Regions from separate parts of the Streptosporangium roseum DSM 43021 genome, predicted to be linked through region 1. Evidence: riboswitches for the same ligand, from Rfam matches in the RefSeq annotation. Region 1 holds a riboswitch; each other region holds the start of a gene.
What was found. A riboswitch is a leader RNA that binds a small molecule or an ion and turns the genes downstream of it on or off. The one in region 1 is predicted to bind cobalamin.
Positions count from the first base shown of each region.

Region 1 (3,200 bases):
GAGCTCCCGACGATCACTTCGCCTTCGGCCTGGAACGCGCGCTGGACGGCGTCGAGGCACACATCCGCTCTCTCGGCTGACGTGGCCCGGCGGCGTGAAGGGCCCGGCCAGGCCGGTGATCTCCAGCAGCCGCGCCACCAGCGGAGGAACGCCGGACACGACCGGCGTGCGACAGCGGGCCCCGGCCCGCAGCCTGCCCGCCACCAGGGCCGACGGATTCCCTCTCGGGGGTGTCGCAGGGACTGGGCGACACGGTGAATACCCTGCGGACACTTGAAAACGTACGACATACGCAGAATCGTGTATGTTGCACGCAGAAGGGAGGGCGCATGGAAGCCCGCATGTTCGCCGAGACCGACCGCACCCAGCTGCGCGCGCTGTTCAGCCGCGCCGGCGAGGGCGCACCCACAGCCTCGCTGTGGGGACATGAGGAGTCCGAGGCGGCCATCTATCTCCACCCCTACATGGACCTCGAGCCGAGCTCGCTGTTCGTCGCCTCGGTCGACGGCGCTCTGGTCGGCTACCTGGCAGGCTGCCTCGACAGCGCGGCCTTCCCCAGCGAGGGTGAGCGCATCGAGAACGCCATCAGGAAGTACCGGCTCTTCTTCCGGCGCGGTCCCGCGACCTTCTTCGCGCGCAGCCTGGCCGACCTGACGGTGTCGAAAGTACGGCGCAGGCCCACCGCAGGCGACTTCACCGACGCGCGGTGGCCGTCGCACCTGCACATCAACGTGGCCCCCGAGGCGCGCGGGACCGGCGCCGCCGACGCCCTGATGGCGCTGTGGCTCGACCGGCTGAAGGCGGCCGGCTCCCCCGGCTGCCACCTTCAGACGCTGGCCGAGAACACCCGGGCGGTGCGGTTCTTCGAGCGCGCCGGGTTCGCCACGCACGGCCCGACGCCGCTGGTGCCCGGCCTCCGATACGAGGGCAGGGGGGTTCACCAGCAGACGATGGTCAAAAACCTCCACTGAGGGCGACGGTTGCGGCTGAATATCGGCTCCCCGATCCGGTGCCACCGGCCGAAGCTTTCGCCGGGGGCGGGTTATGCTGCCGGTGCGGCTGGTTCGCCGCTCCCTCACCGGAGCGGCGAGGCAACAGGGAACCCGGTGCGATTCCGGGACTGCCCCGCAGCGGTGAGTGGGAACGACCGCCGTCACACGAGCACTGGGTGAGCGATCACCTGGGAAGCGACGGCCAGTAGGAACGCGCACGACGCCCACGAGTCCGAATACCTGCCACCGTCCGCGCGCCGACCGGCGCGCGGTGAGTCCATGGCCTCGCGGGAGGGCCGGGGGGACCTCCCCTCGTCATGCCCGCGAAGCCGGGTTCCACGAGGGAAAAGGACCCATGACAGACCAACGCACCACCGTCCTCGGCTACCCCCGGATCGGCCCCGACCGGGAGCTGAAGAAGGCCGTGGAGGCCTACTGGGCGGGCCGTCTCGACGCCGCCGGGCTGGAACAGGCCGGCCGCGAGCTGCGCGAGCGCACCTGGAGCGAGCTGCGCGACGCCGGGCTGAGCGACATCCCCTCCAACACCTTCTCCTTCTACGACCAGATGCTCGACACCAGCGTCATGGTCGGCGCCGTCCCCGCCCGCTTCGCCGAGCTCGACGGCCTCGACCGCTACTTCGCCATGGCACGCGGCGCCCAGGGAACCGCCCCCCTGGAGATGACCAAGTGGTTCGACACCAACTACCACTACCTCGTGCCGGAGGTGGGCCCGCAGACGCGGTTCCGGCTGACCTGGGACAAGCCTCTGGCGGAGTACGGCCAGGCCAGGGAGCTGGGGATCGAGACCAGGCCGGTGCTGGTCGGCCCGCTCACCTACCTGCTGCTGGCCAAGTCCGCCGACCCCGCCTTCGCTCCGCTGCGGCTCCTGGACGACCTGCTCGACGTCTACGCCGAGCTGCTGGAGCGGCTGGCCACCGCCGGGGTCACCGAGGTCCAGCTCGACGAGCCGGCACTGGCCGCGGACCGGTCGGCGGAGGAGCTGAAGGCGCTCGCCCGCGCCTACGAGCACCTGGGCGGGCTCAGCCACCGCCCGCGGCTGCTGGTCGCCACCTACTTCGGCGAGATCGGTGCAGCGCTCCCCGTGCTGGCCGCGACCCGCGTCGAGGCCGTCGGCCTGGACTTCGTCGCCGGTCCAGGCAACCTGGCGGCGGTGGCCTCCACTCCCGGGATGGCGGCCAAGTCCGTGGTGGCGGGGGTGGTGAACGGCCGTAACGTCTGGCGGACCGAGCTGCCCGCCGCGCTGTCCACCTGCGCGGCCCTGCTCGGGCTGGCCGGGGAGGTGGTGATCTCCACCTCCTGCTCGCTGATGCACGTCCCCCTCGACGTGGAGCGGGAGACGGCGGTGCCGGAGGGGCTGGCGTTCGCCAGGCAGAAGGTGGCGGAGGTCGTGGCGATCGGCCGCGCGATGCGGGAGGGACCCGGCGCGGTCGTGCCCGCCGTACCGGTGAGGGCTCCGGTGGACGGGCGGATGCGGGCCCGGCTGGAGGCGCTGGGCGAGGGGACGGCGCGGGCCGCTCACGCGGAGCGGGCGGTGATCCAGCGCGCGTCGCTGGGACTGCCGCCGCTGCCCACGACCACGATCGGCTCGTTCCCGCAGACGGACGCGGTACGGCGGGCCCGCGCCGATCTCCGGGAGGGCCGGACCGACCGGGCCGGATACGAGGCGGCGATGCGGGCCGAGATCGACTCGGTGATCGCGCTGCAGGAGGACATCGGGCTGGACGTGCTGGTCCACGGCGAGCCCGAGCGCAACGACATGGTCCAGTACTTCGCCGAGCAGCTCGACGGCTACGCGGCCACCGAGCACGGCTGGGTGCAGTCGTACGGCACCCGGTGCGTCCGGCCGCCCATCCTGTTCGGGGACGTGGCCAGGCCGGAGCCGATGACGGTGGGCTGGGCCGTCTACGCCCAGTCCCGGACCGGCAGGCCGGTCAAGGGCATGCTGACCGGACCGGTGACCATGCTGGCCTGGTCGTTCGTCCGGGAGGACCAGCCGCTGTCCGAGACCGCGCGGCAGGTGGCGCTGGCGCTGCGGGACGAGATCCGCGACCTGGAGGCGGCGGGAATCCGGATCATCCAGGTCGACGAGCCCGCGCTGCGGGAGCTGCTGCCACTCCGGGCGGCCGGGCACGCCGCCTACCTGGCGTGGGCGGTCGCCGCGTTCCGGCTGGCGACCTCGGGGGTGTC
Region 1 is NC_013595.1:7,967,760-7,970,959, forward strand. It holds gene SROS_RS34770 (TetR/AcrR family transcriptional regulator) at 1-80, shown strand, start outside; gene SROS_RS34775 (GNAT family N-acetyltransferase) at 330-971, shown strand; cobalamin riboswitch at 1,043-1,254, shown strand; gene metE (5-methyltetrahydropteroyltriglutamate--homocysteine S-methyltransferase) at 1,348-3,200, shown strand, end outside.

Region 2 (3,200 bases), 1.1 Mb from region 1:
ACCTAGAGTATTGGAGGTTCTTGGGGAAAGGGGCGCTTATGCACCGTAGGCGGTTCTTTGTGCTCGCCCTGGGGGTCATGGTCGCCGGCGGCTGCGGTGGAGCGGGAGGCTCCCGCCTGCCGCCGGCGGGCCGGCTGACCGTCGTCGCGCCCGCCGAGCGCGGGCAGGGCTGGGACCGGGCCGCGCGTGCGCTGGCCTCGGTCCTGACCGGGGACAGGCTGGCGCGGGCGGCCGAGGTGAGCAACTATCCGGGCGGCCTGGGCGCCGCCGCGCTGGGGGCGTTCGCCGCCGCCCGCGAGCCCTTCACCCGCGAGGGCAGGCTGCTCCTGACCGGGATGCCGATGGTGGCGGGGGCGGAGATCGCCAACGCCGCCTCCGTGGTGGAGTCCACCACCCCCCTGGCCCGCATGGTCGGCGACTGGGCGGCCCTGGTCGTCCCGGCGGGCTCCCGCCTGCGCGCCTTCGAGGACTTCGCCGCGGCGCTCCGCCGCGACCCGGCCGGGCTGGCGGTGGGCGGCCGGATGGAGGGCGGCTCCGACCATGTGCTCTACGGCATGATCGGCAAGTGTCTCGGTGTGGACACCCGGCTGCTGGACTACGCCGGCTACTCCAGCGGGGCCGAGGCCGCCCAGGCGCTCCACGACGGCCGGGTGGCCGCGCTGCTGGGCTCGGCCCGCTCCTTCGTGCCCGAGATCGCCGAGGGCCGCCTGCGTCCGCTGGTGGTCTCCTCCGCCGAGCGGATCGACGGGATCGACGCCCCGACGCTGATGGAGCTGGACGTCCGCCTGGAGTACACCGACTGGTGCGGCGTGCTCGGCCCTCGCGGCATGAGCTCCGAGGACAGGGACGTGGCCGTCGCCCTGTGCGACCGCGTCGACGCCTCGTCCCGCTGGCGGGCCATCTGCGCGGCCAACGGCTGGAACCGGGTCTACCTGAGCGGGGACGACTTCCGGCAGTGGCTCGCCACCGAGACCCGCCGCACCCGGGAAGTGCTCAACGAGCTCGGGCTGCTGAGCACTTTCGCCACAAGCTGTTGGGGTAGTTGCGTCCAGCGGCCCTACATGTAGGATCCTGCTCGTTGCTGGTTCGCCCTTCGGGGGCGAGGCAAGAGGGAACCCGGTGAGATTCCGGGACTGCCCCGCAGCGGTGAACGGGAACGACCGCCGTCATGAGAGCACTGGGCGCAGTTTGCCTGGGAAGCGACGGCCAGTAGGCGTGTGCGAGGCGCCCGTGAGTCCGAAAACCTGCCGGTGACGTGTGGAAGAGGGAGCCGGACCGGGCACCTGGGACGCGTGGAGCGGCCCGAGGCGTGCCGGGCGAGGCGGACTCGACCACGCAAGCTGTCCAGGGCCTCGAGGGAGGGCCCGCGGATGAGGCGGTCCGGCATGCCCGGGACCGCTCTCGGTCGCGTGCGCCCTTCCGGTGAGAGCCGTACGGGGAATTCGAGCGCGCGAGGGGTAGCACGTGACACAGACCTTGGTCGACGTCTCCAAGAAGACCGGCGACGGCCCGGCCGACCGCCGGTTGGCCATCGAGGAGGCCGCCGCCCGGGTGATCACCGATCCGGAGAACTCCAGGATCGCCGCCGGCCTGCTGGCGGAGCTGATCGCCGACGAGGCGGCCGGGCACGGGGTCCGGGCCTTCTCCGAGTCCGTCGCCGCCACCCACGCGGCCGGGCTCGTCCAGGACGGGCTGGCCGCCTTCGTGGCCGCCCACGCCGCGGAGCTGGACGCACTGGTGGCGCAGGACGCCGACGACCGGTTCGAGTACTTCGGGCTGCGCACGGTCTACGACCGCTACCTGCTGCGCCACCCGCGGACCCGCCAGGTCCTGGAGCGCCCGCAGCACTTCTTCCTCCGGGTGGCCTGCGGCCTGTCGGAGACGGTCGAAGAGGCGGCCGAGCTGTACGCGCTCATGTCCACCCTGTCCTACCTGCCCAGCTCGCCCACCCTGTTCAACTCCGGCTCGCGCAGGCCCCAGCTCTCCTCCTGCTTCCTGCTCGACTCGCCCCGCGACGAGCTGGAGGCGATCTACGAGCGCTACGGGCAGGTCGCGCGGCTGTCGAAGTACGCCGGGGGGATCGGCATCGCCTGGACCCGGGTGCGCTCGCGCGGCTCGCTGATCCGGGGCACCAACGGCCACTCCAACGGCATCGTGCCGTGGCTGCGCACGCTGGACTCCAGCGTCGCCGCGGTCAACCAGGGCGGCCGCCGCAAGGGCGCGGCCTGCGTCTACCTGGAGTCCTGGCACGCCGACGTCGAGGAGTTCCTCGAACTGCGCGACAACACCGGCGAGGAGGCCCGCCGCACCCACAACCTGAACCTGGCCAACTGGATCCCCGACGAGTTCATGCGCCGGGTCGAGGCCGACGGCGTGTGGTCGCTGTTCGACCCCAAGGAGGTCCCGCACCTCACCGACCTGTACGGCGCCGCGTTCGAGGAGGCCTACCGGGCCGCCGAGGCCGAGGGCCGCTACGTCAAGCAGATCCCGGCCCGGTCGCTGTACGGCCGGATGATGCGGACCCTCGCCCAGACCGGCAACGGCTGGATGACCTTCAAGGACGCGGCCAACCGGACCTCCAACCAGACGGCCCGGCCCGAGAACGTCATCCACCTGTCGAACCTCTGCACCGAGATCCTCGAGGTCACCAACGACGCCGAGACGGCCGTCTGCAACCTCGGCTCGATCAACCTCGCCGCCCACCTGGACGGCCGGGACGTCGACTGGACGCGGCTGCGCCGCACGGTCCGCACCGCCGTACGGTTCCTGGACCGGACCATCGACCTGGGCTTCTACCCGACGCCCGAGGCCGGGACCGCGAACAGGAAGTGGCGGCCGATCGGCCTGGGCGTGATGGGCCTGGCGGACGTGCTCTTCGCGCTGCGGCTGCCGTTCGACTCCCCGCAGGCTCTGGAGCTGTCCACCCGGATCTCCGAGGAGATCGCGCTGGCGGCCTACGCCACCTCCTCCGACCTGGCCGTCGAGCGGGGCCGTCACCCCTCCTACGACGACACCCGGGCCGCCGCCGGCGTGCTCCATCCCGACCACTACGGGGCCGCGCGGTCGCCGGAGTGGGCGGCGCTCAGGGACAGGATCGCCGAGACCGGTCTCCGCAACTCACTGATGATCGCGATCGCGCCCACGGCCACCATCGCCTCCATCGCCGGCTGCTACGAGTGCATCGAGCCCCAGGTCTCCAA
Region 2 is NC_013595.1:6,875,653-6,878,852, reverse strand. It holds gene SROS_RS30285 (Bug family tripartite tricarboxylate transporter substrate binding protein) at 39-1,067, shown strand; cobalamin riboswitch at 1,066-1,266, shown strand; gene SROS_RS30275 (ribonucleoside-diphosphate reductase subunit alpha) at 1,465-3,200, shown strand, end outside.
Region 2: another riboswitch for cobalamin. It lies ahead of SROS_RS30275 (ribonucleoside-diphosphate reductase subunit alpha); the one in region 1 lies ahead of metE (5-methyltetrahydropteroyltriglutamate--homocysteine S-methyltransferase).

Region 3 (3,200 bases), 2.4 Mb from region 1:
GCGGCCAGCGGCAGCGAGAACACGCCGAGCAGCGAGATGTTGAACACCATGACGACGACCGCGCCGACCGTCGCGCCGGAGGACACCCCGAGCAGCATCGGGTCGGCCAGCGGGTTGCGCACCAGTGCCTGCAGGGCCATCCCGCACACCGACAGTCCCGCGCCCACCACGCCGCACAGCAGGATGCGAGGGACGCGGACGTCCATCACGATCGTCTCCCGGACCGGTGCCCAGGTGGGCTCGGCCAGAGGCGCATACAACCGGTGCAGCAGGATGGCCCACACCTCGCCGAACGGCAGGCGTACCGAGCCGACCGCGATCCCGGCTGTGGCGGCCGCCACCACGGCGACGGCGAGCACCGCCAGGACCAGCGCGTACGGCACGCGCCCGCGGACGCCGGCGGTCGTGGCGGCCGGCGTCCCGGGCGGGGCGGTCCGGGTCACGCGAAGCGGTCCGGGTGGATCTGACGGGCCAGGGCCTCCACGCCCGCGGGAACCCGCACGCCCAGCACCGTGGACGACAGCGGCAGCACCGCGAACCGCTGGTTCTTGATCGCGGGCACGTCCTTGAGGGCCGGGTTGGCGAGCAGGAACTTCTTCTTGCCCTCCACGGGCTTGTCCCCGTAGTCGTAGATGACGATGACCTCGGGTGCTCGGTCGGCGACCTGCTCGAAGGAGACGTCTCCGAAGGACTTGGGAAGGTCGGCGAACAGGTTCGTCCCACCGGCCAGTTTGATCATCTCGTTGCCGATGCCGGCGCCGCCCGCGGTGAATGCGGTCTTGTCTCCGCTGTCGTAGACGAACACCCGGGCCGGTTCGGCTCCGTCGATCTTGGCCTTGACGCCGTCCAGTACGGCGCGCGCCGTGGTGATCTGCTGCTCGGCGCGGTCGGACACGCCGAAGATCTTGCCGATCGTCCGGATCTCGTCCTCGACCTGGGTCATGGTCACCGGACCGGTCGGGCATGCTTCGATGTTGACGTGGGAGTTGATCCCGGCCTTGGCCAGGACGGCCCGGCTGCGTCCTTCCTTGTCGTCGAAGGCGCTGGTGAATCCGCCGTAGACGAAGTCGGGCTCGGCCGACAGCAGCGCCTCGTAGGAGGGGTACTCCTCGGCGAGCACCTTGATCCCCCGATAGGCGCTCTCGTAGGCGGGAGGGATCTCGTCGTCGAGAAAAGCGGTCCCGGCCATCGACTTCTCCAGCCCGAGAGCGAGCATGATCTCGGTGACGTGCTGGTTGAGTGTCACCGCCCGCTGCGGCGGTTTCTGGAAGGTGGTGGTCACGCCGCAGTTGGTCACGGTGAGGGGAAACCCGGTGGCGGCCGGGCTCGTGACGGCCGTGGGGCCGGCGGTGGGCTGCCCGGTGGTTCCACAGCCGGCCACCAGCAAGGCGGGTATGAGAAGTGAGAGGAAGGGAAGCGAGCGTCGGCCCGTCATGAACAGGTCCTTTCACTCACGGGCTGAGCCCGATGAGCGGGATGGGCGAGGAGCCGGATCTTCAAAAGAAGCTCGTGTCGCGGGCATCCCGAAGGCCCTCATGCCAGATGCGCGGCATGGCGATCACCGTTCCTCTCTTGGGGAAATCCGCCCCAATTTCTCTGAGGAGGCGACCGCGTGAGTCTCCTGGCTCTCGGGTCAACACTCGTCCCGGCCTTCCCACCCGCACGCGGGCAGTGGCTGATTCGGGATTCGCTCGCCGATCACAGTGGCGGGACCGCGCCGGATTCACACCGGCTTCCTCGTTCCGCGCTCGCCAACGCCGACCATGCTCGCACACCATCCATCAACGGCAAAAAGCGGATACGGCACCGTCGAGACCGGTCCAGATTCTGAAGGCGCTGGGGTTCGGCTCGCCCAACACCACACACGCCGATGATGACCGCGCCGGCGCTGATCAAGCGGTACAGGGCCGAGACGCCCCACCGCACCAATGGTGTGGTTGATGCGCGTGCGTGTCACGCATGGCCTGACACGCACGCGCCTGTCAACCCAGCTTTTTCAGCCTGACAGCCTGCTTGAGGAAGACGACGCCGTCGATCATGTCGAGCTGGGCCGGGTCCAGCGGGAAATAGGCGAAATCGTGGGAGATGCGCTGGGCGGGCTCCGTGGTGGCCTCGGCCAGGCGGCGGGCGTCGATGAGAGAGTGGTCCCACGGGAGCGTGGACAGGATGCCCTCGACGGTGTCGGGGGGCGGGGTGTCGTCGCCGACCGTGCCGAGGGCTGAGGCCAGGAAGGCGTACCGGTCGCCCAGGTGCGCTCCGGTGATCGCCCCCGCGCTCCACCACTCCAGCGGCTGGTCGCCGAGCAGCATGAAGCTCTTGTTCCGCTGCAGGTGGAGGTTGCTGGAGAAGACCAGGGCCGGGCCGCGCTCGGCGACGGCACGCAGGTTGGCGGCCATCATCGCGTCCCGCAGGCCCGACAGCTTGGCTATCCGGGCCGGGGACGTGTCGGCCATCCAGTGGTGGTAGCGGAGCAGGCCGACGGCGGTGCGCCCGTACAGCTCCGCCCGCTCCCTGTCCTCCGCGCTCAGCCGCGGCACCTGAGTGTCGAGCAGTGCCACCAGGTCGTCGGCGAGCAGCCGCAGCCGCTGGGCGTCGGCGGACTGGCCGATCGACCGGGACGGGTCCATGACCGTGGCCTCGTCCGTCCACCGGCCGTCCGGGCCGAGCAGCGCGTCGAGGGTTTCCATGGTGCAGGGGAGCGGGCCGTCGAGGAGGGCGTAGAGGGCGGTGAGCGCCTGGCGCGGGCTCTCGGCCCAATACTCCAGCGGACCGTCGAAGCCGAAGAACCGGAGCTTTTCGTCATGCTCCTCGTTGTACGCGCGCATCCAGCGTACGAGGTCGCGGTTGGCCGGGGACGTGCCGAAGTCGTGGCTGAAGCCGCGTTCCATGACGTCGTCGAGCGTGCCCGTACCCGTCGTGACGTAGTCGTCGACCACGAGGCCCATGAGACAGTCGCTCTCGATGGCGAACGACCGGTAGCCCTCGTGCTCGACCAGATGCCGGAAGATCTCGTTGCGCAGGTCGCCCAGTTCCTCCACGAAGTGCCTGGCCTCGCCCAGGCCGAGCAGCAGGGGCTTGGCGGGAAGCGACCGGAGGAAGGCCGAGATGCCCGTGCCATCGAACGGCCGGGCCATGTCCTTGATATCCATGCCTTCAACGGTATCGTTGAACATTCGGTGTAAACTTTGCCGTGGAAATCC
Region 3 is NC_013595.1:5,581,362-5,584,561, reverse strand. It holds gene SROS_RS24450 (FecCD family ABC transporter permease) at 1-443, opposite strand, end outside; gene SROS_RS48745 (ABC transporter substrate-binding protein) at 440-1,435, opposite strand; cobalamin riboswitch at 1,595-1,792, opposite strand; gene SROS_RS24440 (erythromycin esterase family protein) at 1,983-3,149, opposite strand.
Region 3: another riboswitch for cobalamin. It lies ahead of SROS_RS48745 (ABC transporter substrate-binding protein); the one in region 1 lies ahead of metE (5-methyltetrahydropteroyltriglutamate--homocysteine S-methyltransferase).